Regions from separate parts of the Paenibacillus sp. FSL K6-1217 genome, predicted to be linked through region 2. Evidence: predicted binding sites of a transcription regulator. Region 2 holds the regulator's gene; each other region holds the start of a gene.
What was found. Region 2 encodes NrdR, which represses ribonucleotide reductase genes. Its sites were predicted from a motif close to AACACNATATATNGTGTT; they were not measured.
Positions count from the first base shown of each region.

Region 1: the regulator NrdR is predicted to act here: its motif matches at 4,442-4,459, upstream of MHH28_RS01600 (adenosylcobalamin-dependent ribonucleoside-diphosphate reductase).
Region 3: the regulator NrdR is predicted to act here: its motif matches at 4,600-4,617, upstream of nrdI (class Ib ribonucleoside-diphosphate reductase assembly flavoprotein NrdI).

Region 1 is NZ_CP150271.1:362,181-372,113, forward strand. It holds gene MHH28_RS01585 (hypothetical protein) at 124-1,203, opposite strand; gene MHH28_RS01590 (YqhG family protein) at 1,405-2,442, opposite strand; gene MHH28_RS01595 (DEAD/DEAH box helicase) at 2,439-4,184, opposite strand; gene MHH28_RS01600 (adenosylcobalamin-dependent ribonucleoside-diphosphate reductase) at 4,601-7,243, shown strand; gene gap (type I glyceraldehyde-3-phosphate dehydrogenase) at 7,343-8,353, opposite strand; gene MHH28_RS01610 (TetR/AcrR family transcriptional regulator) at 8,543-9,142, shown strand; gene rarD (EamA family transporter RarD) at 9,268-9,933, opposite strand, start outside.
Region 2 is NZ_CP150271.1:41,635-51,567, reverse strand. It holds gene MHH28_RS00265 (Ig-like domain-containing protein) at 1-67, opposite strand, end outside; gene MHH28_RS00260 (carboxymuconolactone decarboxylase family protein) at 346-672, opposite strand; gene MHH28_RS00255 (tautomerase family protein) at 703-1,038, opposite strand; gene MHH28_RS00250 (substrate-binding domain-containing protein) at 964-1,824, shown strand; gene MHH28_RS00245 (hypothetical protein) at 1,807-2,259, opposite strand; gene MHH28_RS00240 (TetR/AcrR family transcriptional regulator) at 2,280-2,873, opposite strand; gene MHH28_RS00235 (IS1096 element passenger TnpR family protein) at 3,069-3,548, opposite strand; gene MHH28_RS00230 (hypothetical protein) at 3,566-3,709, opposite strand; tRNA gene MHH28_RS00225 (tRNA-Lys) at 4,684-4,756, opposite strand; tRNA gene MHH28_RS00220 (tRNA-Ala) at 4,766-4,841, opposite strand; gene MHH28_RS00215 (hypothetical protein) at 4,948-5,079, opposite strand; gene nrdR (transcriptional regulator NrdR) at 5,089-5,565, opposite strand; gene MHH28_RS00205 (alpha/beta-type small acid-soluble spore protein) at 5,732-5,950, shown strand; gene MHH28_RS00200 (lytic transglycosylase domain-containing protein) at 6,049-6,612, opposite strand; gene coaE (dephospho-CoA kinase) at 6,612-7,208, opposite strand; gene MHH28_RS00190 (manganese efflux pump) at 7,218-7,955, opposite strand; gene mutM (DNA-formamidopyrimidine glycosylase) at 8,154-8,996, opposite strand; gene polA (DNA polymerase I) at 9,048-9,933, opposite strand, start outside.
Region 3 is NZ_CP150271.1:3,314,143-3,324,075, reverse strand. It holds one part of gene MHH28_RS14680 (IS630 family transposase) at 1-324, opposite strand, end outside; gene nrdF (class 1b ribonucleoside-diphosphate reductase subunit beta) at 1,085-2,044, opposite strand; gene nrdE (class 1b ribonucleoside-diphosphate reductase subunit alpha) at 2,082-4,166, opposite strand; gene nrdI (class Ib ribonucleoside-diphosphate reductase assembly flavoprotein NrdI) at 4,153-4,512, opposite strand; gene MHH28_RS14660 (hypothetical protein) at 4,685-4,939, shown strand; gene MHH28_RS14655 (RNA polymerase sigma factor) at 5,115-5,651, shown strand; gene MHH28_RS14650 (hypothetical protein) at 5,648-6,811, shown strand; gene MHH28_RS14645 (LacI family DNA-binding transcriptional regulator) at 7,411-8,436, shown strand; gene MHH28_RS14640 (sugar kinase) at 8,995-9,933, opposite strand, start outside.

The DNA.
Region 1 (9,933 bases), 320 kb from region 2:
TGAATTCGGAGAAAACGGGCGTTGAGAGGAATAAGATGTATAAGCAAACAGCCTTCCCAAGGGTGCCGTACAGACGGCACCTGGGAAGGCTGTTTCAGTATGCAGCAGCAATTATCTATCCGTCTACCGGCTTGAACCGGGCAGAGGAGCGGAGCCCAGCGTGGTTCCACCAGTCAGCGGGACCGGCGGCTTGTGGAAGGTTCCGGCCTTCTGAAGCGCGCTAAGCGGGAGGTAGCGGATGCCCCCGGGACCGGCGGCGGCGTAGACCACTGCGGCTTCAGTGCTCCCTTGGTCGCGGGAAGCCGCTGGCTTCAGCCAGCTCTGGCTGCCGGTAATCATGAAGGGGGCGCCCAGGGTATCATTGTGCCCCGGGGACTGAAAAGCGAGGCTGCCCCGCTCCTGAAGCAAGGCAGCAAGACTTGCTCCATTCAGCGTCTTCAGCCCGGGTGCATTCAGCCACAGCAGATTGGCGTACGGGTCATCCTCTCCGCCGCTCCGCAGAGCGGGCAGGGGAGCGCGGGCCTCACCCACGCCGGAGGACAGCGCAGACGCGCCATCCAACGGGGTATTCAGTATGCTGTCTGCCTGACTCTGACTCCAGGGCAGCAGCTCCAGGACGGCAGCATTCAAATACAGTGTTCTATTCTCCGTGGTGATCTTCCAGATCGGCAACAGCGGAGCATAGAGCGCCGTGAGCCCGATTGTACCTGAATGATTAGAGGGTATCAGTCCTTGCTGCACCAGATACTGGCGCAGTTCAGTCATACTGTAAGGGAGGCCATCGGTTCCGGCTCCGTATTCGCTAAGCAGATAGCCGCCCTGATCCGCAGCGGAGATAATGAGATAGCCGATCCGCTGGCCGCTGTTCATCACATTGACCAGCCAGCTGCGCGTTCCGGGGCCAAGCGGGTAGACCTCCGTCCCGGCATTCTTCCATTCCTTAAAAGGAGCATCCGCCGAGAGCTGGCTGATCGTCTGCCGGGTGAAGGCCTGCAGCGTTTCCGGTGCCGGAATCCGCTTCATCTCAAGCACCGGAAGAACTTCTTGCGTGACAGCCTCTGTCACGGTGGTCCGGCCGGCTTGTGATGCGAGCGCCTGGGGAGAAGCGCTGCTTGCAGCCAGCAGGGACAATCCAAGAATCAGGCAGAGGAGCAGGCGGCCGCGCCGCCGGAATGAACCCTTCTGCCTTATAGAGATGTTCATAGTATAGGTCACCTTTCCTGTACCCAAGGATATTCGCAGAGCGCGCTGTCCCGGCCGCCTTGCCGCAAGCCTGGCTTGCCTCTGCTTCTTCTTACTGTTCATTCTAGGGGACAAGCCCTGAAAAGGCTGTTGCTTGCTGTCGCGGCAGGCAGCGGGAGTTTCGCTGTTTTTTTGCCTGGTTTTAGCGGACAAGGTCGCATTCTATGTGCTGCGCAGATGAAACAATCCATACGTTACGGCAGAAACTGCAATCTGCGGCTCATACTGCCAGGAGGTCTCCTGACGGCGGCGGTTGTACTGCTCCTGGATCGCCAGGCGCTTCTCCTCATCCTGCTCCTTGAGCAGCTCCGCGTAATAGATATCCACGATGCTAAGCTCCAGCTCCAGCCGCTCGCGGGCTTCTTCGGCCCAGGTATAGTCGAGCAGCGCCAGCTTCGAGGTCAGATATCCCTCCAGCCGGTCGGCTCCGTCCGTGATGCCCAGCTCGAACGGCTGGACATGAATGTTCTCCGGCAGCCGGGGTGTCAGCTCCTTGCCTGCCAGCCGGGCCTCGAAGTCCGGGACGATCAGCCCTGAGGTTAACGACACCGCGATGAAATGCAGCTCCTCCCGCTTCAGGTCACAGGTCATCTCGACCTTATAGCAGACCGCCAGCCACGGCTCGTAGGCGGCCGAGAACAAGGTGGTCCGCTGCCTGAGGCCAGGGTCCTCGAACAGCTGGAGACACCGGCCTTCGTCACGCGCCGCCGACCAGATCTGCCGCAGGCGCTTGCTGCCGTAGGTTACATCCTCGCGGCGGATCATCCCCGGCCCAATGCGCGGCAACGCCGGGACGATGCCGAAGTACCGGGCGAGGATGCTGTCCTCCGGCGCAGCCGAGACCCCGGGCGGCAGCGCCGCTCCTCCCTGCGCCGCGCCAAGGTCCGCGCTTGCTTCGGTATCCGCCGCCCCTGCCGGGCGGCTTGCCCCGCCGCGCGAGCGGGCCGCAGGCGTGGCAGCCTGTGCGGCCAGTTCATCGTACTTCTGCGGGTCGAAGACGAAGCTGAAGGACAGGGTCTCGGGATCTACGCCGGTGCGCTCCACGAAGCCCCAGTAATAAGGGCGGTCCGTCAGCATCCGGTCCGCACGCGGGGAGAGCTTCACCGTCACATGCAGCGGTGAGGCTTCAAGAATGGTGCATTCGGTCGCTTCCAGATAATCCATGACCTGCTTGCGTACTTCCGTAGGCGACAGCATCAGCTTTGCACCCCGCTATCATCCAGATCGGCATGGGTCAGCTCGCTGAGGGTATCGCCGATATCATCGAGACTGCTGCGCAGCTCCTCGTCCGTGCGGGCTTCAAGGACGATTTTGTAGAGGCTTTTCTCCAGCGACTCTTTCTTCTCGAAGCGTTCCAGAATGACATCCAGCCCGCCGATGACCATCTCGAACATATTGATTTTCTCATGCAGCAGGTGGAGGATATGCTCTTCGATCGTCCCCTCGGTGGAGAGGTTATAGATGACCACATCATTCTCCTGGCCCAGCCGGTGGACCCGGCCGATCCGCTGCTCGACCCGCATTGGATTCCAGGGCAGATCGAAATTGATCATATGGTGGCAGAACTGCAGGTTGATGCCTTCACCGCCGGCTTCGGTGGCAATCATCACCTGGGCGCGTCCGCGGAAGAGGTCCATCATCCAGTCCTTTTTGCCGCGGTTCATCCCGCCGGAGTAAGTCACACATTGCAGTCCATGGTCACGGAAATACTGGAGCAGATACTCCTGCGTGGCGCGGTACTCCGTAAAGACGATAACCTTCTCGTTCATGCCGCGGATCAACTCCATCGTCTTCTCCGCCTTGGTATTCGTCTTGACTGTCCGGATGGTCTGGAGCAGACCCATCATCCGCTCGCGCTTCGGAGAATCGGCCGGAAGCTTCTTGATCAGATTCACCAGCGTAACGAACACCGCATCCCGGCTGCTGCACACCTCACGCTGAAGCGTGACCAGGGAGAGCATACTGCTGAGATTGCCGCCCGCCTCCTGATACTGGTCCTTAACAAAAGCGGTCACGCCGTCATACAGCGCCTTCTCCTCTGCGGAGAGAGTGAGGGGGATATTGCGCACCTTGCGCTTGGTGAAATTCACCGGGCCTTCGCCCCGGCGGTTGCGGATCATGACCTTGGACAGCTCGCCCCTGAGCTGGACCTCGTTCTTGGGCTGGCGCTTATCCACTACGAAATTGGTAGCAAAATCGCCCTGATTCCCAAGCTGGCCCGGCTTCAGCAGCGTGATCAGGTTGAACAGCTCGCCGAGATCGTTCTGCACGGGGGTGGCGGTGAGCAGCAGGCAGTACTTTTTGCGGAGCTGCTGTACGAACAGATAATTGGTCGATTTCTTGTTCTTCAGCTTATGGGCTTCGTCGATAATCAGCATATCGTACTCCTGGCTCAGCAGCATTTCCTTATGCGGGTCACGCTTGGCGGTATCCATCGAGGCGACGACAATGTCATTGCCCCAGGAATAGGCTTTCTTTTGCGCTACGGCAGAGATTCCGAACTTCGTATTCAGCTCCCGCACCCATTGCAGGACAAGTGAGGCAGGAACCAGAATCAGAACCTTGCTCACCAGCCCGCGCACCAGATATTCCTTCAGCACCAGCCCGGCTTCGATCGTCTTGCCAAGGCCGACTTCATCGGCGAGAATCGCCCGGCCCGACATCTGAAACAGCACCTTATGCGCCGTATCCAGCTGATGGGGGAGCGGGGACAACCCGGACAGATGCTTCATACACTGCAGCTCATCGAAGCTTGTCACAAGGCCGGATTGCTCTCCCTGTACAGCCAGTCGGGACATCCGCCAGTCGCCCCACGGGCCGCCTTTATCCAGTCTCGATTCCAGATCATGCAGCCAGTTACGCTCAAAAGATAGAGGTACAGGCAGCAGCGGCGCAGAAGTTACCTTCTCTTGGGGCAAGGAATTGCGGAATAATTGCGTCATGTTGCAGCCTCCTCCGTCGCAGATTCATATCGAAATGCGTAGCAGTAGTATGCTCGTTTCAGAGAGATTTCATAACCTGTCTTTCTCCGGGCAGCGAGATTAAGCACTGAAAACTTTCAATTCCGTAGTCTGCAAAAAAGCGAGAAAGAGGGAGGAAATCAGCCTTTCTTTTCCTGTTTTTCCGTTATTCCTGCCCCGGGCTGCTTTTTCAAAAAAGACCTCTATCCACAACATGTGGTATAGTTTAAAAGTTAACGCACACCATATATTGTTACAAAAGCATGAAGTTTTGTTTGGTTTGCGGATTTTTTCGGCTGTTTGTTATTGACAAGAGGAGCTTCCGCCGGACAAGCAGGCTACGGCTGCCTTGCCGCCGGAAGTGTGACCTACTATTACATCCCCGGGAGGTTTTGGTATTGAGTACAGTGGAACACAACAAGCGTCTAGAGGGTCTGAGCGAGAAAATATTCCTGGACCGTTACGCCTGGAAGGACGCAGACAGCAATAATGCCAAGGTAGGCGATGTGGTGCTTGTCCTGACCAAGGACGATCCGAAGTTCCCGACCAAGGAGGTTGGCGAGATTGTGGAGCGTACGGGCCGGATCGTTACGGTTCGAACCCGCAGCGGCGAGCTGGTGCAGTCGGATGTGGAGAAGCTGACGCTGAACATCGAGAAGACGCCGGAGGAGATGTGGGATCGTCTTGCGGCTGCGATGGCCTCTGTAGAGAAGACACCCGAGCTTCAGGAGGAGTGGACCAGCCGGTTCCGCTCGATTCTGGATGACTGGAAGCTGGTTCCGGGCGGACGGATTGCAGCAGGCGCTGGGGCAAGTGAAGAGCTTACGCTGTTCAACTGTTATGTCGTTCCTTCTCCCAAAGACAGCCGGGGCGGCATCATGCAGACGCTCTCCGAGATGACCGAGATTATGGCCCGCGGCGGCGGGGTTGGCATCAATCTGTCTTCGCTGCGCCCGCGCCGCGCGATCGTCAGAGGGGTGAACGGCTCCTCCAGCGGCTCCGTCTCCTGGGGCGGCCTCTTCAGCTATACCACCGGACTGATTGAACAAGGCGGCAGCCGCCGCGGCGCGCTGATGCTGATGATCAACGACTGGCACCCGGATGTGCTCGACTTCATTACCGTGAAGCAGACGATGGGCCAGGTCACGAACGCCAACCTGTCGGTCTGTGTGAGTAATAGCTTCATGAAGGCTGTGAAGGAGGATCTGGATTGGGAGCTGGTCTTCCCCGATACGACTGACCCGGATTACGACACCCTCTGGGACGGTGATCTCGATAAATGGAAGGCGGATAACCGCCGCGTCATCCCTTACCGTACGGTCAGAGCACGCGATGTCTGGCACACGATTATCCAGTCGGCCTGGAAATCAGCAGAGCCGGGTGTTGTTTTCATGGAGTATTATAATCAGATGTCTAATAGCTGGTATTTCAATCCGATTATATGTACTAATCCTTGCGGGGAACAGGGTCTGCCGGGCTGGGGCGTGTGCAACCTGTCTGCCGTCAATCTCTCCAAGTTCTACGACGCCGAGAACCATGATGTGGACTGGGCAGATCTGGCGACAACGACCCGGTATTCCGTGCGTTTCCTGGATAATGTCATCGACAAGACACCTTATCATTTCCCGGAAAATGAAGCCAACCAGAAGCTCGAACGCCGCGTAGGTCTCGGCACTATGGGACTGGCTGAGCTGATGATCAAGCTGAATATCCGTTACGGCAGCCCGGAATCACTGGAGTTCCTGGACAAGCTCTACGGCTTCATGGCCCGTGAGGCGTATCTGGCTTCAGCCGAGATTGCGGGCGAGAAGGGTTCGTTCCAGGCTTTTGACACCGATCCATATCTGCAGAGCGGCTTCATGCGGAATATCACCGAGGTCTACCCGGAAGTCGGCGAATCAATCCGTAAGCACGGCATGCGCAACGTAACTGTAATTACCCAGGCACCTACCGGCAGCACAGGAACCATGGTCGGTACATCTACAGGCATCGAGCCGTATTTCGCCTTCAAATATTTCCGCCAGAGCCGTCTCGGCTATGACGAGCAGTTCGTGCCGATCGCCCAGGAATGGCTGGAAGCCCATCCGGGAGAGGAACTGCCGGAATACTTCGTCACTTCGATGGATCTGTCCGCCAAGGATCATATCCGCGTGCAGGCCGCGATTCAGCGCTGGGTGGACAGCTCCATCTCCAAGACCGCGAACTGCCCGTCCGACTTCACGGTAGAAGAGACCGCCGAGCTGTACGAAATGGCCTTCGATCTCGGCTGCAAAGGCGTAACCATCTATCGTGACGGCAGCCGTGACGTACAGGTACTGGAAACGGCGAAGAAGGAAGACAAGAAGGAGTCTCAGGCAGTAGTTGAGCCGGTGGAGACCAAGGAGGCTCCACCCGCAGCTCCGGCTACTGTATCTACAGCGCCCGCTCCGCAGCCAGCAGCCAGCGGAGTAGACAAGCAATACAAGAAGCGCCCGCAGGTGCTGCGCGGTGCGACCTATAAGATCAACACGCCATTCGGCATGGCGTATATCACTATCAACGATCTTGATGGCATCCCGGCCGAAATCTTCCTGAATGTCGGGAAAGCAGGCTCCGATGTCTTCGCCATGGCGGAAGCTCTAGGCCGCGTCTGCTCGCTGTTCCTGCGCTACGGCGACCACGGCGAGAAGGTCGGCCTGCTGATCAAGCATCTCAAGGGCATCGGCGGCTCCGGCGCCATCGGCTTTGGCGCGAACCGCGTTGAGTCTATCGCCGACGCCGTAGCCAAAGCCCTGGAGACCCATGTGCTGAACAACGCCCATGATGACCATATCCCTGCACCTATCGCGGCTACTCTGGAGCTGGACTTTAACGAGGCGCTGAGCGCTGAATTGAAATCCACCGTTCCTGCAGAAGCTGCCGATGATGGCCATAGCGGTCATGGTGGACACAACCATGCTGTCGCTTCACGCGACCTCTGCCCTTCCTGCGGAAGTGCCTCGCTGATTAATATTGAGGGGTGTAAGATTTGCGGGAATTGCGGATATAGCCGGTGCGGGTGATAAGGCCATATATGTATACATCAATAAGCCCAAACCTCTAAGGTTTGGGCTATACATATTGCAGTTACATTTGCATCTCAATACAGAATTGCAATGATGTTACTTGGCAATTTTGGCGAAGTATTCTAATGTTCTAACCAGTTGTGCGGTATAAGACATTTCATTATCGTACCAGGCTACAGTCTTCACCAGTTGCAGGTCGCCAACGGTTAGAACTTTGGTTTGAGTTGCATCAAAAAGAGAACCTAATGTCATTCCTCTAACATCGGAGGATACGATCTCATCCTCCGTGTATCCGTATGTTTCTGGATCTGATGCTTGTCTCATAGCGGCATTAACTTCTTCAACCGTAACCTTCGTGTTCAAAACAGTTACGAGTTCTGTTACGGAGCCTGTTGCTACAGGCACACGCTGAGATGCACCATCAAGCTTCCCCTTCAATTCAGGAAGAACGAGGCCGATAGCTTTAGCAGCACCGGTGGAGTAAGGAACGATGTTCTCTGCTGCCGCCCGTGCTGCGCGGAAGTTTCCTTTTGCTTCTGGCGCATCAAGAGTATTCTGGTTACCTGTGTAGGCGTGAACGGTGGTCATCAGCCCGGACTGGATGCCAAATGTATCGTTCAAAGCTTTAGCCATGGGAGCGAGACAGTTCGTTGTGCAAGAAGCAGCGGAAATGACGGTTTCCGTTCCGTCCAGTGTTTCATGGTTTACGTTATATACGATGGTCTTCATGTCGCCTGTTGCCGGAGCGGAAATAACGACCTTATTGGCTCCGCCTTTCAGGTGCAGCTCTGCCTTTTCTTTGGTGGTGAAAAAACCGGTACATTCGAGTACGATAGCTACGCCAAGCTCGCCCCAGGGAATGTCTTCAGGGTTGCGGTTGGCCAGCACTTTAATTTCTTGGGCGTTAACAGAAATAGCTCCTTCATGAACCTCAATATCGCCTTGGAAAGTGCCTTGTGTAGTATCATATTTGAGCAGATGCGCGAGCATTTTGGCGTCAGTTAAATCGTTTATCGCTACAACCTCGATATTCTCCATTTCCTGAATGCGGCGGAAAGCGAGTCTGCCAATTCGCCCAAAACCATTAATGCCTACTTTTATTTTCATTGAATACTCCTCCTGATTCGTTTCAAACTCATTCCAAAGCCAAACAAGTTTGCCTTAAGAATGGGTTTGTTTTATAATAAAAGATACCGTTTGGTACCTTTTATTATATCAGAACTTAAACCTTTGGCAAGGTTTCGGCTTAAATTTTGATATAATGTTAATTTAGAATAAGATCATCTGGAGGAACCTATGAAAAAAGGAGATCGGACAAGAGAGCACATTATTATGAAATCAGCAGCAATCTTTAATCAAAAAGGGTATGCTGGTACATCGTTAAACGATATTATTGCCGACACCGGGATTAAAAAGGGGGGCATTTATCGGCATTTTACCAATAAAGATGAGATTGCACTTGAAGCCTACAGCTACGCTGCCAGTGTAGTTTCCAGCAAATTCGCTGAGGAGGTCGACCGGGAGCAGTCTGCGTCAGGGAAATTACTTGCTTTTTTTCGCGTTTATGAAGATGTTGTGGGTAATCCACCATTTGTTGGCGGATGTCCTATGCAGAATACAGCAGTAGAAAGTGATGATACTCATGCGGAGCTTCGGGACCGGGCAAGACAAGGGCTGCATAACCATTTGGATACGCTAAAAAGTATCATTCTGAGCGGGATAAATAGTGGGGAGTTTAAGGAGGATTTGAATGCGGATGCACTTGCATCATTTACCTTTTCCTTGCTCGAAGGAGGTATTTTACTCAGCAAGTTAGACGGGGATAATAAGCATATGCACATGAATACAGCATCCTTTGCATTCTATTTACAAAATTGTTGTTTGAACAATAGTTAAAGCCCAGCGCTTTTTTCATGAGGCCGCCTCGTTTCGGGAGATTGCAGGGGGACAAACCCTTTACCGAAATGAGGCGGCTTTTTTGTTTTGGCTAACTGACATCTGAAGGTCTCGTCATATACTCGTCATACATAGTTTTTATCATGTTGAACATTCACCTTCGTGACTTTGGTGCCACGAACGGATGCCACTGCGTATATAACAAGCGCTGTCCAAATGAGTGCAAACCCGATGAGCAGGGTAGAGGAAACCGATTCCTTAAACACAAAGATGCTCAGCAACAGCATGATTGTTGGTCCAATGTATTGTACGAATCCGAGTGTGGAGAACGCCATGCGGGCGGCTGCCCGTGCAAAGAAGAACAGCGGCAGTGCCGTTACTACGCCCGAAAGCAGTAGTCCGGTGAACATGGACGGAGGCAGTGTCCATGCCGTTGCTTTGCCCGCGAAGGCCAGATAGACCCAGTAGCCAAGCGCAATGGGCAGCATTACAACCGTCTCCGATAACAAGCCTGCAGAAGCGTTTAGCACAATCTTTTTTTTCGCAAGGCCGTATAAGCCAAACGACGCAGCCAGCGAGATGGCGACCCACGGAAATCGCCCATAGTCGATTGCGATGATAAGCACCGCCGCGCCAGCAACGGCAATCGCGAGCCACTGGCCCCGATTCGGCTTCTCATGAAGGAAGAAGATCGCTAATAACACGTTCAGCAGCGGGTTTAAATAATAGCCGAGGCTTGTCTCAACGACATGGTTGTTGTTGACAGCCCAGATGAAAATGAGCCAATTCAC
Region 2 (9,933 bases):
CGGTCCATACCAAGCTGATCACGAGTAACAACGAGAAATATTTTTTCAATCCCTTACCCTTAAACAATGTATCGCTCCCCCTTGTTCATTCATCCTGTGCGCTATATTGCAAATTCTGCTGGAGTGTGGCATCTGCCCCCTTAGAAATTTTCATATATGCGCCCATTCTAGCAGACAGCTCTAAACAAACTCTTAACAATTCTCGACAAAAACCGATTCATCAGGACCTAAATGGGGTATAGCTCTTGAAAAAATGAAATAATTGCGATTTTCTAACCTCTTATCAAAAAAATTGTCTAAACCAAAAAAGCGCACGGAGCTTTTCGCTCACATGCGCAAGTGTGGTTATATTTCCTCGAAAATTTCCTTGGCAACTAGTATCGCCGATGCGGCACGCGGCCAGCCTGTATAAAAAGCGAGGTGAGTCATCGCCTCGATCAATTCTTCTTCGGATAGACCGTTCTCCAGGGCCAGACGGATATGAAAGGGTAGCTGCTCAGTAAGCCCTCCGGCAACCAGGGCCGATATCGTCAGGAGACTGCGTTCCCGAAGCGACAATTCTGCCCTTCTCCATACCTCCCCAAAGAGCACATCCTCCGAATAACGCGCGAACGAAGGAGCAATGTCTCCAAAAGCTTCAAGGGCATTCGATGCAATTTTCCGATGCTTCATTCCAAGTACCTCTCTTCCTTCAATGAACAATCATTCAATCATCTGAGCGATGCCATTGCCAAACGTCCAATCCTCGAATTCTGTATCGACCAGCACGACGAAAACGTCCTCTTTCCTGATGCCCAGTGTGCTCGACAACGTTTCGGCCAGCTTGCTGTAAAAGCTCATTTTCTGCTCCTTGCTTCTCCCGGATTTGAGCGTAATCTGAATATAGAGCAGCCCATCCGTTCGCTCTATGTTTAAATAGTTCGGACTGTAATAAAACTCGCTTGCTTTATGGGCATGGAAGACTTGAAAGAAATCATCTTGCGGCACGTTAAAATGCTCCCTAAGAGCATTCTTAATTTCGCGGCTAATGATAGGCAGCTGTTGGTCAAGGAACTGGGCATCAAGCTGTTCAAACGGGGCTGGGACTCTGAGCTTACAGCTTCGGGGCGAATATTTGCTGCTGAGATCGATAGTCTGATTCGACATTGGACCTATGTTGCGGATCAGGCCAAGGCTCTGCAAAAAGAAGAGATCGGTACGCTTAGTATCGGCGGGCTGGAAACGTTAACGAAAGAGGTACTGCCAAGGTCGCTTCTGCGATTCATGGAGCATAAGCCTAATGTATCCTGCCATTTTGTGATCGGTAACACCGCTTCGCTCTCGCATGCACTGCTTCAGAATCAATTGGATTTTGCCATCTGTGGGGAGCCTGCTGATCCAGCTTCATATCACTTCGAACCCCTGTATCAGGAACGGATAACTTTTATCGCAGGGAACAACCACCCTTTGGCCGCAAGAGAGGAGATTGCTTTCGAGGAATTGCTTGGTTATCCAATCATGGCGGGGGGAGCTACCTGTCTATATCATTCCCAATTATCGAAGCAGTTCTCCCGGTACACCGAAACTCCCTTTCTGCATACCGTAAGTCAAATCTCTGCCATTGCGGGCTTCGTCCAGCAGATCGCTGTTGTAGGAGCCGTCCTCGAATCCACGCCGTTACCGCCGAATGTTGTGAGACTTCATGTTGAGCAGAAGGACGCCGCCATTCCGATAGGTCTGCTACAATCACGCAACGTTGAGTATCAATCCTCATCCAAGAAGCTTTTAATGCAATTTGTAAAAGAAGAACTGGAGTCCTATCCACGATTAAGGCAGGTAGAGTAACGGGGATGCGAGCAGCACTGCAGTGATAAAAACGAGCTGAATCCCTATACGGATTGGTAATTTCGGCACAGGCTTGCCCCCGATAGTCATGTTACTGCGTGCTGCAAAAATATTGGCGGGGAGCATGGCAATAAGAAGCAAGATCAGGCATACAGAAGCAATTGCTGAGAAAGCGGGTAGCAGGATACCTATAGCTCCGGACATTTCCAGAATCCCGGTAACCGTCACGATCCATTCTTTCTGCGGAAAAGCAGGCGGCACCATTCTTACCAAATCGGAGCGCCGCCGTCCCCAGTGGGCAGAAGCACCCAATAGTAGCATAATGGATATGGCCCATTGAAGAGATGTCTGCCAGTCATCCCAATAAGTCAAGCCCAGCAGACCAACCACCCGAAACAGCAAAAAGGATATGATAAACGCTATAAAAGGAACCATTGTATCTTCTTCCCTCAACTTTAATTTTTCAGGATTCCGGCCATAAAATCCGATACCCCTTTCGCTGAAAGGGCCTCAGATGAAGTACGCAGGGATGAACGCACACGCAGACCCAGTGACAGCAGGACGAACAGCTCCGCAGTCTCATCAGGGTTCACGTTTTCTTTGATCACCCCGTGCTTTTGCCCCGTTGCAATCCAATCCCTGGAGACAGACACCGACCGCTCATGAAAATGCTCAAGCACCTCCGCTACCGCCGGTTCATTCTCCTTACCCAGCAGGTATAGAAGCACTTTGTTGGTCGCTTCATGGCTGTCTTCCAATCCGGCAAGATTTCTGGCGATGGCATGCATCGGCCCGTCGAAGCTTTTATCAATACTACCTCTTACTTCTTCCTCAAAATGTTCATTCACAGCTTCAAGCCGCTCCTCCAGCACCCAGGCAAAAATCTCATCCTTACTCCTTATATAATGGAATATCGCACCCTTCGATAATTGCGATTGCTCCATAATATCCTTTAAGGTGATTGCATGACAGCTCTTATCCCGCAGCAATTCCTTCGTTGCATCCAGCAACTGCCGGATGGTTTGCTTCCGGCGATCTTCGTTCTTCAAGTCTAACTTCCCCTTCCATCCAGCTTGCTTCAGATTATATTTGTTTATGATTATATATACCGACCATCGGTTTGTAAATAAGCATGGAAATAAAAAGATCCGGGAGTTCCTGGTTTACAACGGATATGTTATTCCTCCATTGTTCTCCGGCTCCCGAATTCATGATGCGCGTTTTGCACAAGCCTTTCGTACCCGTTATACCTCTTCATCCTCTTCGTCTTCATCATCATCAAAACCGCCATATTGATCAGGTGCCTCTCCCTTACTCTCCGTGATCATAGGCAGCTTCTGACCCGGCTTCACTTCCGTTTCTCCCAGGTATTGAACAATCATTCTCCACTCATCACCATAATCGAATAAGAGCAGCATCTTTTGTTTGGGAGTATGAAAGACTTTACTGATTTTCGCTTTTTGCACTCCGGGAAACATATCCCCCGCCCCCACATCAGCAAATGATTCATAGCCTTCCTCAGAGCGTGCCCAGTTTGTGAGATTATCATAGAATCCAAAGGCATGATCCAGATCAAAATCAAAAGATTCAATCGTAACTGCCGCGAGATCGTACAACGATGCCTTTGCAGAAATAGCAATCTTCCGGGTAGGCCGTCCACGCACTGCACCGTTCCAGTCGCTTAGGGTTACTTTAAATAATCTGGCTTGTTCGTTCTTAGTCATCGGACTCTCCCCTTTTATCAATTCCACTCTTCTTCACGCATTCTCCGAACCTTATCGGACAGTTCTTTTGCTTCGTTAGGAGTCAGTATACCTGCAGATTCAAGAATATCGTCAATTGAATAATCATCTTCAACTAGTTCATGAGCGGTTTGTTTATCCATTAGCGCTGGTATCCCCCATTCCTTTACTCTTCATTCCTTATATCTCGCCATCATATATTTACTGTAATATTTTCCGTCTGACAGGATTCGATCCTTTTTCAATAGTCCCTCCACTTCAACCTGAAGTCTAACCTCAGACAGACCTTTCACGGCAATGTACTATATTAAAACTCACCTACTCATCTATCAAGAGTGCATTATTATGTTAAGTATCACGTTACATTATACAATATAATTATAGAGTAATCATTCATAATAGCAGCTAATTTATCCTTCAATTAAGGGAGGCCATTTATGAATCACGATTATTATGTGGAATGCATCATTGATGGAATGGAATAATATCTCCATACCCTGGCGTTGGCAGAACATATGCAATATCATCAGGGGGATGTGGAATGGATTTCTCCTTTGCCTGGTTTCGACGGCCCCTCACTAGTCTTTAAAGTATCGCTTGAGGAGGATACAGCGATCGAGCATATTAACAAGTTGCTGCCTGACTTAAAATCAGGAGCACTTCCAAAGGGATACTCTTACTGTGGAGATTAGCCCCCCTTAAAGTTTAACGTATGTTTTGGAGCATGAATTATAAAGCTAATGAGGTATCAATCAGCTGTATCGGACCGGGGCGCGCCTATTTCTACAAAAAGCACAATTTCACCAAGCTTACGGACTCAAATGGCGCTATTTACTCGATTTCATCTCATATATGGATGGTGAAGAAGCAATAAGCGCGATACGGTCCGTTAGCCCTTTTAATTATGCTGAATAGAGAAAATAAGGGCTGTGGGGTCCGTAGCAGTCCTTTCCAGGCATTAAGAACCGAAGGGTATTGATGGAAACCATATTTCGCGGTTCTAGGTTGGGGGCGCGGTTCGGGAATGGATCTCAAGCCCCTATTGTCATCCCCACTTAATCATCCGTATCCCCTGAAACAGCAAAAAAGAACGGCATCGCTGCCGTTCTTCATGTGATGGACTCTCAGGGGCTCGAACCCTGGACAAATAGATTAAGAGTCTACTGCTCTACCAACTGAGCTAAGAGTCCGTATGAAATTGGTGGAGCCAAGGGGGATCGAACCCCTGACCTCATCGCTGCCAGCGATGCGCTCTCCCAGCTGAGCTATGGCCCCATATTATTACAATTATACCAATTTAGAATTACATTATGTATTCTAAAATTCATCTTGAGCGGTAGGCTCAAGTCGCTTATTCATCAATTTGTTTCGTAGGCGACTTCTATATAATACAGAAATCCGCCTTCAGTGTCAACACTTTTTCAAAATTAATTTTGATGACCAGCGCATCACCCGGGAACTGGCCCCTCAACCCCAAGGCCAGTCCCTCTAAGCCATCATCGTCACCCTTCACTCCCTTAGCTTACAGCCCGTCCAGCTCCTCCGTGTTCTTAGAGAGCAGTCCTTTCAGTTCCTTCATGAACATGTTGATGTCCTTGAACTGACGGTACACGGATGCGAAGCGGACATAGGCTACCTCGTCTACAGGATAGAGCTGCTCCATGACCAGCTCGCCGATCTGGCGGCTCTCAATCTCGGCGAGGGCGATGCCGCGCAGGCTTTTCTCCACCTCGGATACGATGACCTCCAGGCGCTCTACAGAGACCGGACGCTTCTCGCAGGCGCGGATCAGGCCGCGGAGGATTTTGTCACGGCTGAACTCTTCACGGCTGCCGTCTTTTTTGATTACAATCAGAGGGGTCTCTTCAATCATCTCGAAGGTGGTGAACCGGCGGCTGCACAGCTCGCATTCCCGCCTGCGGCGGATGGACTTATTCTCATTGGCCGGTCGTGAGTCAAGGACTTTGGTATTGGTGTGATCGCAGTAAGGGCATTTCATAAGCTTCTTCACTTCCTTATCATTAGAATGGACAGGCCCCGTTCCCTGTTGAAACCGGTCTGTAGGGGGCTTAAGTTAATTTCCAGAAAACACCGTTTATTTGTTGTAATGAATATGGCATGTCCGGCACATAATACTGTTACCAACCGATAGGAGGTGAACAGCAATGAGCCAAAACAACAGCTCCAATAACCTGGTAGCTCCAAACTCACGTGGTGCCTTGGAACAACTGAAATATGAAGTTGCCCAGGAACTCGGTATTACCCTCTCCCCAGATGGATACCAAGGCAATAAAACTTCTTACGAAAACGGTTCGATCGGTGGTTACATCACTAAACGTCTTGTAACCCTGGCTGAACAGCAGTTGGCAGGTCAGTACAAATAACCTGTCCACAAACGACATAAGCTTGCCTAAGAAGTGTCGAACGGCCTCCGGCCGTTTGATGCTTCTTTTTACATGACAGCAGCAAAATAATAAGCACCCTAGAACTCGCTGTAGAGCTCGGTGTATTGATCATAATAATAAATCACACGCTGCACGTAGTGACGGGTCTCACCGAACGGAATGTTCTTCACAGAAGCTTCGGTTCCATCCCACTGTCCATCGTCCAGCCAGCTCTGCACCTTGCCGGGCCCGGCATTGTAGGCGGCAATGACCGCTATACGGTTGCCGTTGAACTGCTTGGACAGTGTAGACAAATACCAGGTGCCCAGTTCAATATTGGATGAAGGCTCTTCCTTCAGCCGCTCCAGCGACACCTCGGGGAGCTTGGCCTTTTCCAGCGCCCACTTGGCGGTATCCGGCATCAGCTGCATGAGTCCCAGTGCGCCTTTTTTGGATTCGCGGCCGGTCTTGTAATTGGTCTCCACACGGATGATGGACGCCACCAGGAACGGGTCCATCTCGTATGTGAGGCTGTGCTGGCGGATCTCTTCTTTATAATAAATGGGATAAAACCAGGACATCCAGTTGGAGCCGAGAAACAGAATCGCTGTGAAGCCAATGAACAGCAGCAGCAGCACTCTTTTTTTGCGCAGCCACTTCATCATATCAGAACCAGCCTGTCCCACAGTCCGGCAACCTGGCGCTCCGTATCTTCCAAGTCTCCGCTGTTGTCGATAACATAAGTTGCTTTCCTGCGTTTCAGTTCAATATCCATCTGGGATCTTAACCGGTCCTCAGCCTGTTCCAGCTTCATTCCGCTGCGCTCCATGAGGCGGGCTAACTGCACCCTCCCCGGAACATAGACCACAATAATCTGTTCAAACAGGGAATCCAGCTCTGACTCGTAGAGCAGCGGAATGTCCACAATGACCGGCCGCTGCGGCTTCTCCTGTTCCAGTGCGTACATCCTGTCCTTGATTTCCCTGCGGATTGCCGGATGGGTCAGGTTATTCAAAGTCTGGAGCGCTTCCGGGTCCCGGAACACAATCTCGCCCAGCCCCGCCCGGTCCAGCGATCCGTCAGGCAGCAGAATGCGGTCTCCAAAAGCCTCCACCGCCGCCGCCAGCACCGGATGTCCGGGGAGCATCACCTCTCTGGCGATGACATCTGCATCCACCAGCGCAGCTCCCTTGCGGACAAATAGTGCAGACACGGTGCTTTTTCCCGAAGCTATGCCTCCGGTTAAGCCTATAATCATGTACTCACCTCATAATAACTTCATTATACCCATAACAATTAATAATATCGCGGGCAGCGCAGCAGCATGCTTCATCCAGTAGCTGCCTGACAACCTCAGTCCCGTCTTCATCCCCAGCAACAGAAAGGTTCCGCTGAATACAGCGATCATCAGCGAGGTGGTCCACGGGCTGAATCCGAGCAGCGCCGCACCAAGACCGGCACCGAAGGCATCCAGCGACAGCGCTATGCCCAGGATCATGGCTTCCATGGAGGAGATACTCCCCGAGGCGTCCATATCGGCAGAAGACGGTGTGCGGAGAATCTGAATGACCACGCCCAGATGGCGCAGCTCCAGAGAGAATACGGCCGGCTTCAGCGGCTCTGCCTCTAATTCCGCCCCCACCGTCTGAACGGCCGCGGCCGTCTCCAGCCTCGCGTCCCGCCCGGAATATCCCTCTGCTACCGCTGGAACGATCTCCTCCTGCTCCTTTTCTTTCTGCGTCAGCATCTGGAACAGGGACCAGCAGCCCATTAAGACGAGAATAACCGCTCCGACACTGGAAGCGGCATGCGGCGAGACCACCCTGGCCAGCAGCACGCCGACCTGCATAGAACCATAAATGACCACCCCTGAACAGAGTGAGATAATCACAATCGAGAGCAAGGGAATTTTCATTTTACGCAGTCCATATGTAATACCAACACCAAAACCATCCAGACTAAGCGCAAACGCAAGCAGCAGCAGTGACAACAATGGGCTTAGCACCCGCAATCCCTCCCGTGAAGAACCGGAGCCGGCGGATCAAGCGATCCTAACCGGAACTCCGTTTCGCCGTAATCAGCAATCTTCACACATTATATGGGCGGGACGGGCAGTGAGTGCCTATCTTTTGATGTAACCGGATAACTCAGGTGCAGCTGGCCCGGAAACGGGCTGTAGAAGCTGTGCTGTAATTACGAAAAATCACAGCGTCAGCAGGGGGACCGGCTGGCAGGTGGGACAATAATGCGTTCCCCGTCCGCCGACCACACTCTTCTCAATCAGCGTGCCGCAGGTGGCACACGGCTGATCCTTGCGTCCGTATATCTTGTGCTGATCCTGGTAGTTCCCGCTCTCCCCCTGGCCGTTAACATACGACTTCACCGAGGACCCTCCGGCATTAACCGCTTCGGTCAGTGTCGCAACAATAGCATGGTGCAGCCTGGCCAGCTGATCTTCCGAGAGGGACTTCGCGGTCTCCTCCGGGTGGATGCCTGCGCGGTGCAGGGACTCATCTACATAAATATTGCCGATACCTACTATATATTCCTGATTGAGCAGCAACGGCTTGATCTTGGTGCTCCGCTTCGTGACAATCTCCTTGAACCGCTCCAGCGTGAAATCGGCATCCAGCGGCTCCTGCCCCAGCTTATTCAGCGGCTTCAGCGACAGATCCTCTCCAGGCTGGAACAGATGCATCGTCCCGAACTGGCGCACATCCGTATAACGCAGCTCTGTCCCGTCTGTGAAATGGAAAATAACATGCGTATGCTTGTCCAGCGGCTCGCCCTTACGGTACATTCCGTAACGGCCCTCCATCCGCAGATGGGAGACCATGACCAGCCCGTCCAATACGAACCGCAGAAACTTGCCTCTGCGTTCCACTGTAACTACACTATGGCCTGCCAGCATATGGGCAAAGGCCTGAATATCATCCGGGCGCTGAATAATCCGCGGCAGCCGGACGGTGACATGCTCTATCTGCTTGCCTGTAATTAACTCATTAAGTGTTCTTCTGACTGTTTCGACTTCCGGTAATTCCGGCATTATGGCTCACCTCCACTCCATTATACCGGATATCTGCCATGTGCGGGGAGCCTATTTCGCTTCGTACCAATTGCTGCCATAACTTACCTCTGCCTTCAGCGGAACAGATAATTGCAGCGCTCCTGCCATAACCTCCGGCAACAGCTGCTTCATCTGCTCCAGCTCCTCCTCCGGCACCTCGAACACCAGTTCATCGTGCACCTGGAGCAGCATCCGGCTCTTCAGGCCGCGCTCGTGCAGCGCCTTGTCCATATGAACCATGGCCAGCTTGATAATATCCGCAGCGGTTCCCTGAATCGGCGTATTCATCGCCGTACGTTCGGCGAAGGAACGCAGATTGAAGTTCTTCGCATTAATCTCCGGCAGATAACGGCGGCGCTCCAGCAGAGTAGTGACATACCCCTGCTTGCGGGCCTCGACCACAATATCATCCATGTAACGGCGGACGCCTTGGAACACTTCGAAATACTGCTCAATGAACCGGGCCGCTTCCTTACGCGGAATGTTCAGGTTCTGCGACAGGCCGTAATCGCTGATGCCGTAGACAATGCCGAAGTTAACCGCTTTGGCGGAGCGGCGCATATTGCTGTCCACACTCTCGGCAGGAACGCCGAATACGTCCATCGCCGTCTTGGTATGAATATCCATATCCTCGACAAAAGCTTCCTTCATCCGCTCATCGCCCGAGATATGCGCCAGCACACGCAGCTCGATCTGCGAGTAGTCCGCCGCCAGAATCGACCAGCCCGGTTCGGAGGGAACAAAGACCTTGCGGAGCTTGCGGCCCTCCTCCAGCCGGATCGGAATATTCTGCAGATTCGGGAACTGGCTGCTGAGCCGGCCCGTAGCAGCTATCGTCTGCCGGTAGAAGGTATGCACCTTGCCCGTCTCCGGCGAAATTTCCTTCATTAAACCTTCGACATACGTAGATTGCAGC
Region 3 (9,933 bases), 3.3 Mb from region 2:
ACTGAGTGCGATGATTTTCGCCTCCAATTCGCCAGTAACCTTTGGAGGATTCGGCGGGGTCAGTCTCTTTTTTCGTTCAAGTGCCGCCTGCATTCCGTTCACTGCAAAGGACTTGCGCACCAGATATACGGTGTTCGTATGGATGTGTAGCTGCTTGGCAATTTCTACATCTGTAAGTTTTCCGTCCAGTCGATTCTCATCTGCCCACAACAGAATTTGGGCTCGCCGAAGAGATCGTGCGGCCACCTTACCTTTCGAGCAAATCTCCAGTAATTCATTCTGCTGATTTGCGGTTAAGCAAACGGTATATTCACGGTTTCTCATAGTCGACACCTCTTTTTATCTCGACTATATCACATTCACCATATTTTAACTATTTTAAATCTGATACTCTACTAGTAGACCATCAGAATGAAATAAGTGATTTCATTCCATAAATGCGGTAAGGTATGAAGCTGCGTTCGTAGTGAAAAAACAGGGATAAGTGTATTCTGTGCAACTAAAAACAGCGAAACGGATGGACTTCCTCTTCTAATTGTATTCTGTGCAACTACATTTGCCCGCATGGGCGAAAATCCAGGTATAGAGGCATTTTAATTGCACGAAATACAGCTAAACAGAGATTCGGCGGCACATATGGCGATTTAGTTGTACAAATTGCAATTAAGCCTACCCCTTGCACCCTAATCGGGGCGCGGTAAACCCTCAGCAAGCAATTAGTTAAAGTAATTCTCACTCGTTTAAACCTGATACTCTACTAGCTTGGATGCATCTTACAAAAAAAGCCCGGCAGCTTATGCAAGCTGCCGGGGGCTTATTCTACATACCATCAAATAGATTGAACTTGGTAAGCAAATTTTTGGGAGGAGTGGTGGAAGGGAATTTTGGAACTGTAGGAGCGTAGCGTCCGCCTGAAAGCTTTCCGAAGGAAAGCTCGTATCGGAAGCATATGCTTGGTTTGGATTTCTACCGCGAATAGCGGTTTAAAATCAGGAAATCCAAACCTAACAGCGGCCGGAAGTCCAAAACTTCTCTGGAGCCACGACTATCCCGAAATCGGAATGTACAAGTTCAATCTACCCACTTAAAACTGAAAATCCTCATCCCGCAAAGGCTCAACATTCATCGCCCGCACATAACCATTACCCTTCTTCGAGAAGAAGTCATGCTGCTTCGTGTGCGTGCTGATCCCGTTCTGCACGATCGGGTTAATCTCTTCTTCGTCGAACAGCGGGTCATGGCCGAGGTTCATCATTGCCTTGTTGGCATTGTAGCGGAGGAACGTCTTCACTTCCTCAACGAGACCAATCGGAGCGTAGATCTGCTCGGTGTATTGCTCCTCGTTCGCGTGGAGCAGACGCAGCAGGCCGACCAGGGTCTGGTAGACATCGCTCTGGTCTTCTTCAGAGAGCTCCTCGAAAATCTCCTGGGCCAGCACGCCGACATAGACGCCGTGGATGCTCTCATCGCGCAGGATCAGGTCGATGATCTCTCCGCTGCAGGTCATTTTGCCTTGTCCGGCCAGATAGAGCGGGTAGAAGAAACCGCTATAGAACAGGTAGCTCTCGAGCAGAACCGATGCGGACATCGCCAGATAGAGGTCCTTCTTGGTTTCAATCTTTTGATAATATTCCGAGATCGTCTCCGCCTTGAACTGCAGGAACGTATTGTCCTCCACCCAGCGGAAAATCCCGTCAATCTCTTCCGTTGAAGCCAGTGTGGTAAAAATACTGCTGTAAGACTTCGCATGGATCTGCTCCATCATGCCCATGAAGCCGAGGACCGCCTTGCGCTGCAAACCGTCCACATGCTCCATAATCTGCGGCATGCCTACGCCGCCCTGGATCGTATCCAGCAGGGTCAATCCGCCCAGCACCTTCATATAGGAGTCCTTTTCAATCTCACTCAGCGTGAGCCAGGACATTTTGTCATCGGATAATGGAATTTCGTCGTCGGTCCAGAACTGCATAATATTCTGGTTCCAGAACATCAGCGAGAAATCGTCGTCGGGACGGTTCCAGTTCACGGCTTGGATTGCGCTCATAATTGTATATTCTCCCTTTCTGTACCCGTGCCCGCTCTTAGATGGAGCAGGACAGGCATTCCTCGACAGACAGTTTATTGGTCCGGGTGTAGTACAGGGATTTCAGCCCTTTATGCGCCGCATACAGGTAAGAGCGGGCCAGCTCACGGGTTGTGACATCACTGTTCACATGCAGGACCGTCGAGATGCCCTGGTCGATATGGGGCTGAATCTCCGCAATCAGATCAATCACCTTGAACTGGTCCATCTGGTAGGCGGATTTATAATAGAACACATTGTCCGGACGCAGGTAAGGCATCGGATAGTAGGTGGTCGAGTTGGCATACGTGCGGGTCTCGATCTGCTCTACAATCGGCATAACGCTCGAAGTGGCATTCTGGATGTACGAGATGCTCGCGGTCGGCGCAATCGCCAGACGGTAGGCATGGTACAGGCCGTGCTTCATAACCTTCTCACGCAGCTGCTTCCAGTCTTCTGTAGTAGGAATGTAGATCCCTTCGAACAGTTCCTGCGCTTTTGCCGTAACCGGACGGTAGTCCGTAGTCAGATAACGCTCGAAATAGACGCCGCTGGCGTAGTCGGACTGCTCGAATCCATAGAAGGTCTCGCCTGTCTCAGCGGCAATCTCCATACTTTTCTCAATCGAGTGGTAGTTCATCGTCATGAAGAAGGTACGCGCGAAATCACGGGCCTGCTCACTCTCATACGCCACCTTATTCTTGGCAAAATATCCGTGCAGGTTCATCACGCCCAGGCCCACGGAATGCATTTCCTTGTTCGCCTTAGCCACGCCCGGAGCGTTGGAGACGGTAGTCATATCGCTGACAGCCGTCAGTGCCAGCATGCCCTCATGTACCGATTCACGGATCTTGCCGTGCTCCATCACATTCACGATGTTCAGGGAAGCCAGGTTGCAGCTGATATCGCGGCGGATCTCGTCCTGCTGTCCGTAGTCGTTAATCTCCGAAGTCTCCTGCAGCTGGAAAATCTCGGTGCACAGGTTGGACATCTTGATCTGGCCCACACCCCGCAGGGCATGAGCAGCGTTGGCGTTGCTCTTGTTCATAATATACGGATATCCCGATTCAAGCTGGATCATGGCAATCTTGGTCAGCATGTCGCGTGCGCTCATGGCGATCTTTTTCTTCACGCGCGGATCGGCAAGCAGGGTATCATACATGACGTCCAGATCCATGTCATCCAGGTGCGTACCATATGCCTGATAGACCGTATAAGGAGCGAACACATGCAGCGGCTGATTATCCTGTGCGAGCTTGTAGAAGCGGTTAGGCACGATCAGACCGATAGACAACGTCTTCAGGCGTGTCCGTTCATCGGCGTTAATCTTCTTGCTGTCCAGGAACTCCAGTACATCCCAGCCAAAAATATTATAATAAGCCGCACCCGATCCCTTACGCTGGCCCATCTGGTCCGCATAGGAGAAGCCGTCTTCCATGAGCTTCAGGACAGGCATGATGCCTTTGGCCGCATCCTCGACACCCTTAATCGTCTCGCCGCGCGAGCGCAGCTTGGACAGATTGACGGCGACCCCGCCCCCGATTTTCGACAGCTGCATGCAGGTGTTCAGCACATAGTTGATCGAATTCAGCGAATCGTCCATCTCCAGCAGGAAGCAGGAGACCATCTCGCCGCGGCGGCTTTTGCCGGCATTGAGGAAGGTTGGTGTCGCCGGCTGCAGGCGCTGTTCCATCATCGAGCGGGCCAGTGTACGGGCAGTCTCCACGTTGCCGCGTCCCAGATGCAGGGCCACTACCGCTACGCGGTCCGGGTAATGCTCCAGGTACTGCTTACGGTCATTGCTTTTGACGGCATAGTCGGTATAGAACTTGGAAGCCGCCATATAGGAAGGGAAGCGGAAATTATAGTCATGGGCGATCCGGTAGACATCCTCCATCTCAGCAGCGGAGTAACGGTCGTACAGGTCCTCGTAGTAATCATTGGCAATCATGTAATCAATCTTGGCTTTGGTATCCGTGAAGGTCAGGCTGCGCCGCTCCACATCCCGCATGAACTCAGCTACCGCCTCCTGGTCCTTATCCAATTGGAAAAAGCCGCTTTCGTCTCTCTTCATCAACATGTTGTTCAGTTCAATATGCCGCAACCCGGTCCACCTCCTGTTTTATGCGCTGTACATCACCAAATGTTCCCGACAATTCAAACTTGCCGACCACCGGTACGTTGTAACGCTGTGCAATTAAGTCTGCGCTGTGCGCGTATAGCTCACCCCAGTTTTTGTTGCCGCTCGCGGCGATGCCCTTCAGCCTGGAGTGGTTCCGCTCAAGGAACGTTGCCACCTTCTCTGGAATCTGTCCAAATCCGGTGGTGTATGTAACAAGCACATAAGGCTCGTCGATCGTCATATGCTCTTCGATTTGAACAGCCGGAAGCTTCAGCTTATTGATGAATCTTTTAACGTTGCCGGTCTTGGAATCGTAAGCAATCAGCATGGTCTCTAACCTCCTATAACGTTAGCCCTTTCTACTTGACAAATGAAGATGGGTGATTTCACTAGATTTATGGGCTTTGCTATTATATACACTATATTTAGTAATGCTTAATCATTTTATATACCATATATTGAAAAGTCAATAGACCCACAGGCTCTTGCAGCTGCCCAAAATGAAGGGTAAAACCTCCAATCCCACGCCCCGCCTGCATTCTATTCTCTTAGAATTTATTAGACTTTATTTTAAGTATTTTGCAGGGGGGAGGAATGGTACAGATGGGGGCTCGCGGGAAGGGGAAACGGCTATAAAATTTGAAAGCGCTCTGCCGTCGGCGGATGGAGTTTTGATTGCACTTCGTACATTAGATGCTGCTCCAATTTTGGGGGGAATCAGATCTGTTGTATTTTGTACACTTGATTTCAGCTAACAGGGGCTAATGGAGCAGATTCTTCAAATTCTAATGCAGGAAATACAATAGAATGGAGATTAACGGCAAATATCGGCAATTCTATTGCAGAAAGTGCAATCCGCATATTCAATTTTACAATAACAGGGAACCATATCCGCCGGCAGGAGTCTTATTAGGTGAGAGGGGAGAGAACATGCAGAGTAAAGAACTAACGTATAGCATGACCTGTGCCGCCTCGGTATCACTTCGTGAGATGATGGAGACCTACGGCCAGGACGTGTGGAATTATGCTTTTTTCTTAACCCGCAGCCGGGAGCAGGCCAGTGATATCAGCCAGGAGGTATTCCTTAAGGCATACAAGAGTATAGGCAAGTACCGGGGGGAGTCCACCCTGAAAACCTGGCTGCTGACCATCACCCGCAACACCGCGTTCAGCCTAAGGCAGCGCAGCTTCTGGCGGAGATTCGTTCCGCTCGGCAAACACGAGGATACCCGGGCAGCCCTGTCTGCGGAGAAAGAGGCGATCGGCAATCAATATGCGAACCGCATCTGGGAGATCATTATGGAGCTGCCGGACAAGTACAGAGAGGTGCTCGTGCTGGATATTCAGCAGGATCTGCCGGTTGCTGAGATGTCCGTACTGCTTGGAATCGCCCAGGGGACAGTCAAATCCCGGCTCGGCCGGGCCAGACTGAAAGTGAGAGCAGCGATGAAGGAGGGAGACCTGTGAGAACAAGACATGAGCATGAGCATGAGCATGTGAAGGTGATGAGCGGGGAGAAGGACTGGTACAGGCAAGCCGGGCGGAACCCGCTTGCAGAGCCAGGCTTCACGCCGCAGCTTATGGAGCGGATTGAACGGGCCGCCCATGAATCCTCTGCGGATAAAAGCGGACGCCGCCGCTTCAGCCGCATAGCCGTCCTTGGCGGCCTGGCAGCAGTGCTGCTGTTCGGCGCGCTGATCTGGCCGTATGGTCCGGGGGCGGGGCTTGATCCGGCGGGGAGGCTGGCAGCGGTCTTTAAGCCTAGCTCGGGAGCGGCTGTGGTTCAGCCTTCGGCGTCTCCGCAAGGCCTGGGTCTGTACATGATCTCGGCAGAGTTTGAACTAGGCGGGCTTAAGTATTATATGCCCCTACCGCTAGACCGTAATAAGAGTGCTGCAATGGCTGTTGAGACTTCCGCCGGAATCGTCTGGTCGCCTCCGCCGCCAATGGTTGACTACCTAAAGCCTAAATACACACACAATACAGAGCCATATACTCTTTATTTGACTCCAAAAGGGCATGCAGAGCTATCTGCGGATTCAGCACAGCGGTTGTATGTCTTTCCTTTGTATGCAGGAGGTGCGCAGTCATATTTGGCGCTGGGTGGTTTATTTGGAGTTGGAGATTATCTTTTGTATTCCAGCGGCAGCTATAAAATTGGAGAGAATCAGAAAAGGTCAGGAGCTAAGCTGTTTGTGATGGATGTCAGACAGGCTGGCGAGGGGAAGATTCCTGTTCCCCGAGAATTACTAATCATAGATGAAGCGTATCAAGTCTATAAGTCCTTCATGGCTTTTAATTCCGAAAAAGCAGAGCTTCTGGTTGTTTACTATACCAATGATGGAAAGGACGGTTACATCCAGCATAATAAGCTGTATGATATTGCAACTGGCAGTGCCCAGGTACTTTCGGGTGAGATCACCACAGAAAATGTAGAAGTACCTTCCAAACTCCATTATGGAGAGCTTACTGTAGATTCTAAAGATCCTGCGACCATAGTCCACTACGAAGTTAATGGAGAGCAGCGGAGTACAGAGGTTGATATGAAGTCGGGCGAGCAATGGTTCTATGACTGGTGGTATGAGGAATACGGTGAAAAGATTGATGCAACTACAATAAAAAACTGAGCAGTGGGGTACAGTACAGGACCATTGGTGAAATGGTGTTGGCCAGGGAATGCGGAAGTATAAAAGCAACTTTGTTAATGTTGATAAGTTAAATCGGTTAAGAGGAACTCCTTGGAATGCAGGGGGTTCTCCGATTTATGTGCTCCCTCTGGCTCTTGCGGACTGTAAATCTCTTATTTTCTTGATTTGACACAATTGCCCGCTTTTGCGGACTGTGGGGACCTTATTGTCTTCCTAACGGGTCTGTTTCGGGCGAGTTACAGTGAATAAGAGCACTGGAGTCCGCAAAATGGGTGAAATGCTGCTTTTTGGGAAAACAAGCGCATCTCAGTCCGTTACCTTTGTGCTGGCCAAGTCATTTAGTGTATCGGCAATATTCACTCCTATAAACCGGCTATAACCCGATGTGCATCAACGCCTGTCTTCCAATGCCATACTTTGTCTCACCTCCGACACCCTATATTTTCTTTTTCTGTACCACCAGTTCAGTTCATGTAGATAATTTACTAAAAAAAAGCTATACTTTTTGATAATATCTCTAAGTAAACCTGGTTTGTGTTTACTGCTGGAGTTCGATATCGAAGAGTGGAGCGGGATCAATGAAGAAGCTGACTATTGAGGATGTGGCCCAGAAAGCGGGCGTATCAAAAAGCACAGTCTCGCAATTTTTGAATAAACGGTACAAATATATGAGTGAGGCGACCAGAAACCGCATTGCCGAGGTTATTGACGAGCTGAACTACCAGCCCAACGGACTTGCCCGCAGTCTCAAGCAGAACCGCACGCACATGGTTGGCATTATTGTGGCCAATATCGATTATTCACTGTCCATTCAGTGTATCCGGGCCATTGAGAATGAGCTGCAGCGCCACGGAATCCAGGTAATTATCTGCAACTCTGATGAGAATGCGGACAAGGAGAATACCTATGTGGAGACGCTGGTTGCCCGTCAGGTGGATGGCCTGATTATTTTCCCGGCCGGGGATCAGCCCGCGCCTTACACCAAATTAATTGAAGCGGAATATCCGCTGGTCTTCATGGATCGGCTGGTGGACGGGATTACCACCCAGAGTCTGCTGCTGGATAATGAAATGGCGGTGAAGACCGCCATCCGGGAGCTGACCGGCCACGGCCATGAAGCGATTGCTATTCTGTCCCTCCCGCTTGGCGTACATGCGATCACCCCGCGCAAAGAGAGAATGAGCGGTTACAAAAAAGCGATGGAGGAAGCCGGTCTGCCGCTGCTTGATTCGTATATGCGCAGTGTGTCACGCGAAGATATCGCTTCCGCACTGGACGAGTTGTTACAGCTGCCCGAGCCGCCGACAGCGCTGCTTGCCGCCAATGATCTGGTGCTGGGCGAGATTCTTAAATATGCGAACCGCAATGCCATCTCCATCCCCGGCCAACTGTCGGTGATCGGCATTGATGATGCGGAATTCGCGCGTATCTATAACCCGGATATTACAACGATCCGCCAGCCCGCCTATGAGATGGGAATGCAGGCAGCGAAGATTATGCTCTCATTAATCAACGAGGCAGACAGCGCGATGCCCATCACCTATAGATTCCCGCCTTCCTTGCAGCAGGGCGATTCGGTGCAGCCGCCGGCTAAGCGGGAATAAGGCAGGGCGGGGCGGCGAAAGGTCCATCGTGGTGACAGCAGATAGGAAATCTGCTAAGGTATCCACGGCTTTACGGAACCAGGGGCTGTTATTGTGCGGAAAAGAAGGGTTTTGTAAGTTTTACGGACTCAGGAGCCGTTAAATTGCTATTTAGGGCGCTGGATGGCGCGAAAAGTGCGGCTTAACGTCATCTGAGTCCGTTAGGCTTGCTATAGTGCAGCAATTGCCCAAATAACGGCTCTCCGGTCCGTAATTCTATAGTCTGAGAGCAGGATTATGTACATTCAGCAAGACTATGTACTTTGCCGCGCGAACTGCTGGAATGACGACTTGCCGGTCCGCAGGAACAATGCTCGGATGAAACTGACTTATCGTAACTGAGCTGTAACTGAGCCATAACCATGCCGTATCACACTGTAATCCAGCCACACCTCTCTCTCGCTACATATGCAAAAGGGTGTCCCAGCCGTCTGCCGGCTCGGGGACACCCTTTTTGCTGTCTAATGTGTGTTCATGCTGAAGCCTGGCGCTGCCGCCAGCAGAGCACCGGCTCATTGGCTATAAGCCTGCGCTCATGAACTCCTCCAGCCGGGCACGGGTGGGCAGTCCGTCCATATCGCCAGGCGACATTACGGCGAGTGCGCCGATCGCATTGCCGCGCTTCACGGCTTCCGCTACGCTGAGCTTCTCCAGCATGGCGCTGATCACCCCAACCGCGAAGCCGTCTCCGGCGCCGACTGTATCCACCACCTGCTCGACCTTGAAGCCGTCCACATACCCCTCTTCGCCAGCAGAGGTCTTATAGTAAGCACCCTCAGGACCGAGCTTGATTACTACAAGGGATACGCCGAGCTCCAGATAGTACCCGGCAATCTCTTCCGGGGTCTCAAGGCCGGTGAGGATTTTGCCTTCTCCGTGTCCAGGCAGGAACCAGTCGCAGCGGGTCGCCAGATCGTTAATTGTACTAACCATAGTTTCGGTGTCCGGCCACAGGGTTGGGCGCAGATTCGGGTCAAGCGAGACGGTAGCGCCGCGCTGCTTCATGAATTCCATGGCATGCAGCGAGAACTCGTGACAGGAAGCAGAGAGTGCAGAAGAGATGCTGGTCACATGCAGGTGGCCTGCGGAAGCGAAGTAGTCCTCATTGAAGTCGGCCAGGCTCAGCTTGGAGGCGGCGGAATTTTTACGGAAATATTCTACCTTGGGATCTCCGGTCAGTACCTTAGATTTGATCAGCATGCCGGTGGAGAATTCCTTGGTCGTTGTAATGCTCGCGGTATCGATCTTCTCCTTGTTCAGTGCCGAGGTGATGAATTGGCCGAAGTTGTCTTCGCCAAGCTTGGTCACATAACCGGTCAGATGCTCCAGGCGGGATAATCCGGTGGCGACATTGCTCTCCGCACCTGCCAGCGCCTTGGAGAAGGAAGTGGCCTCATGCAAAGGGCCCGCTTCATTGGCGTAGAACATGGCCATCGGCTCCCCGAATGTGACTGCATC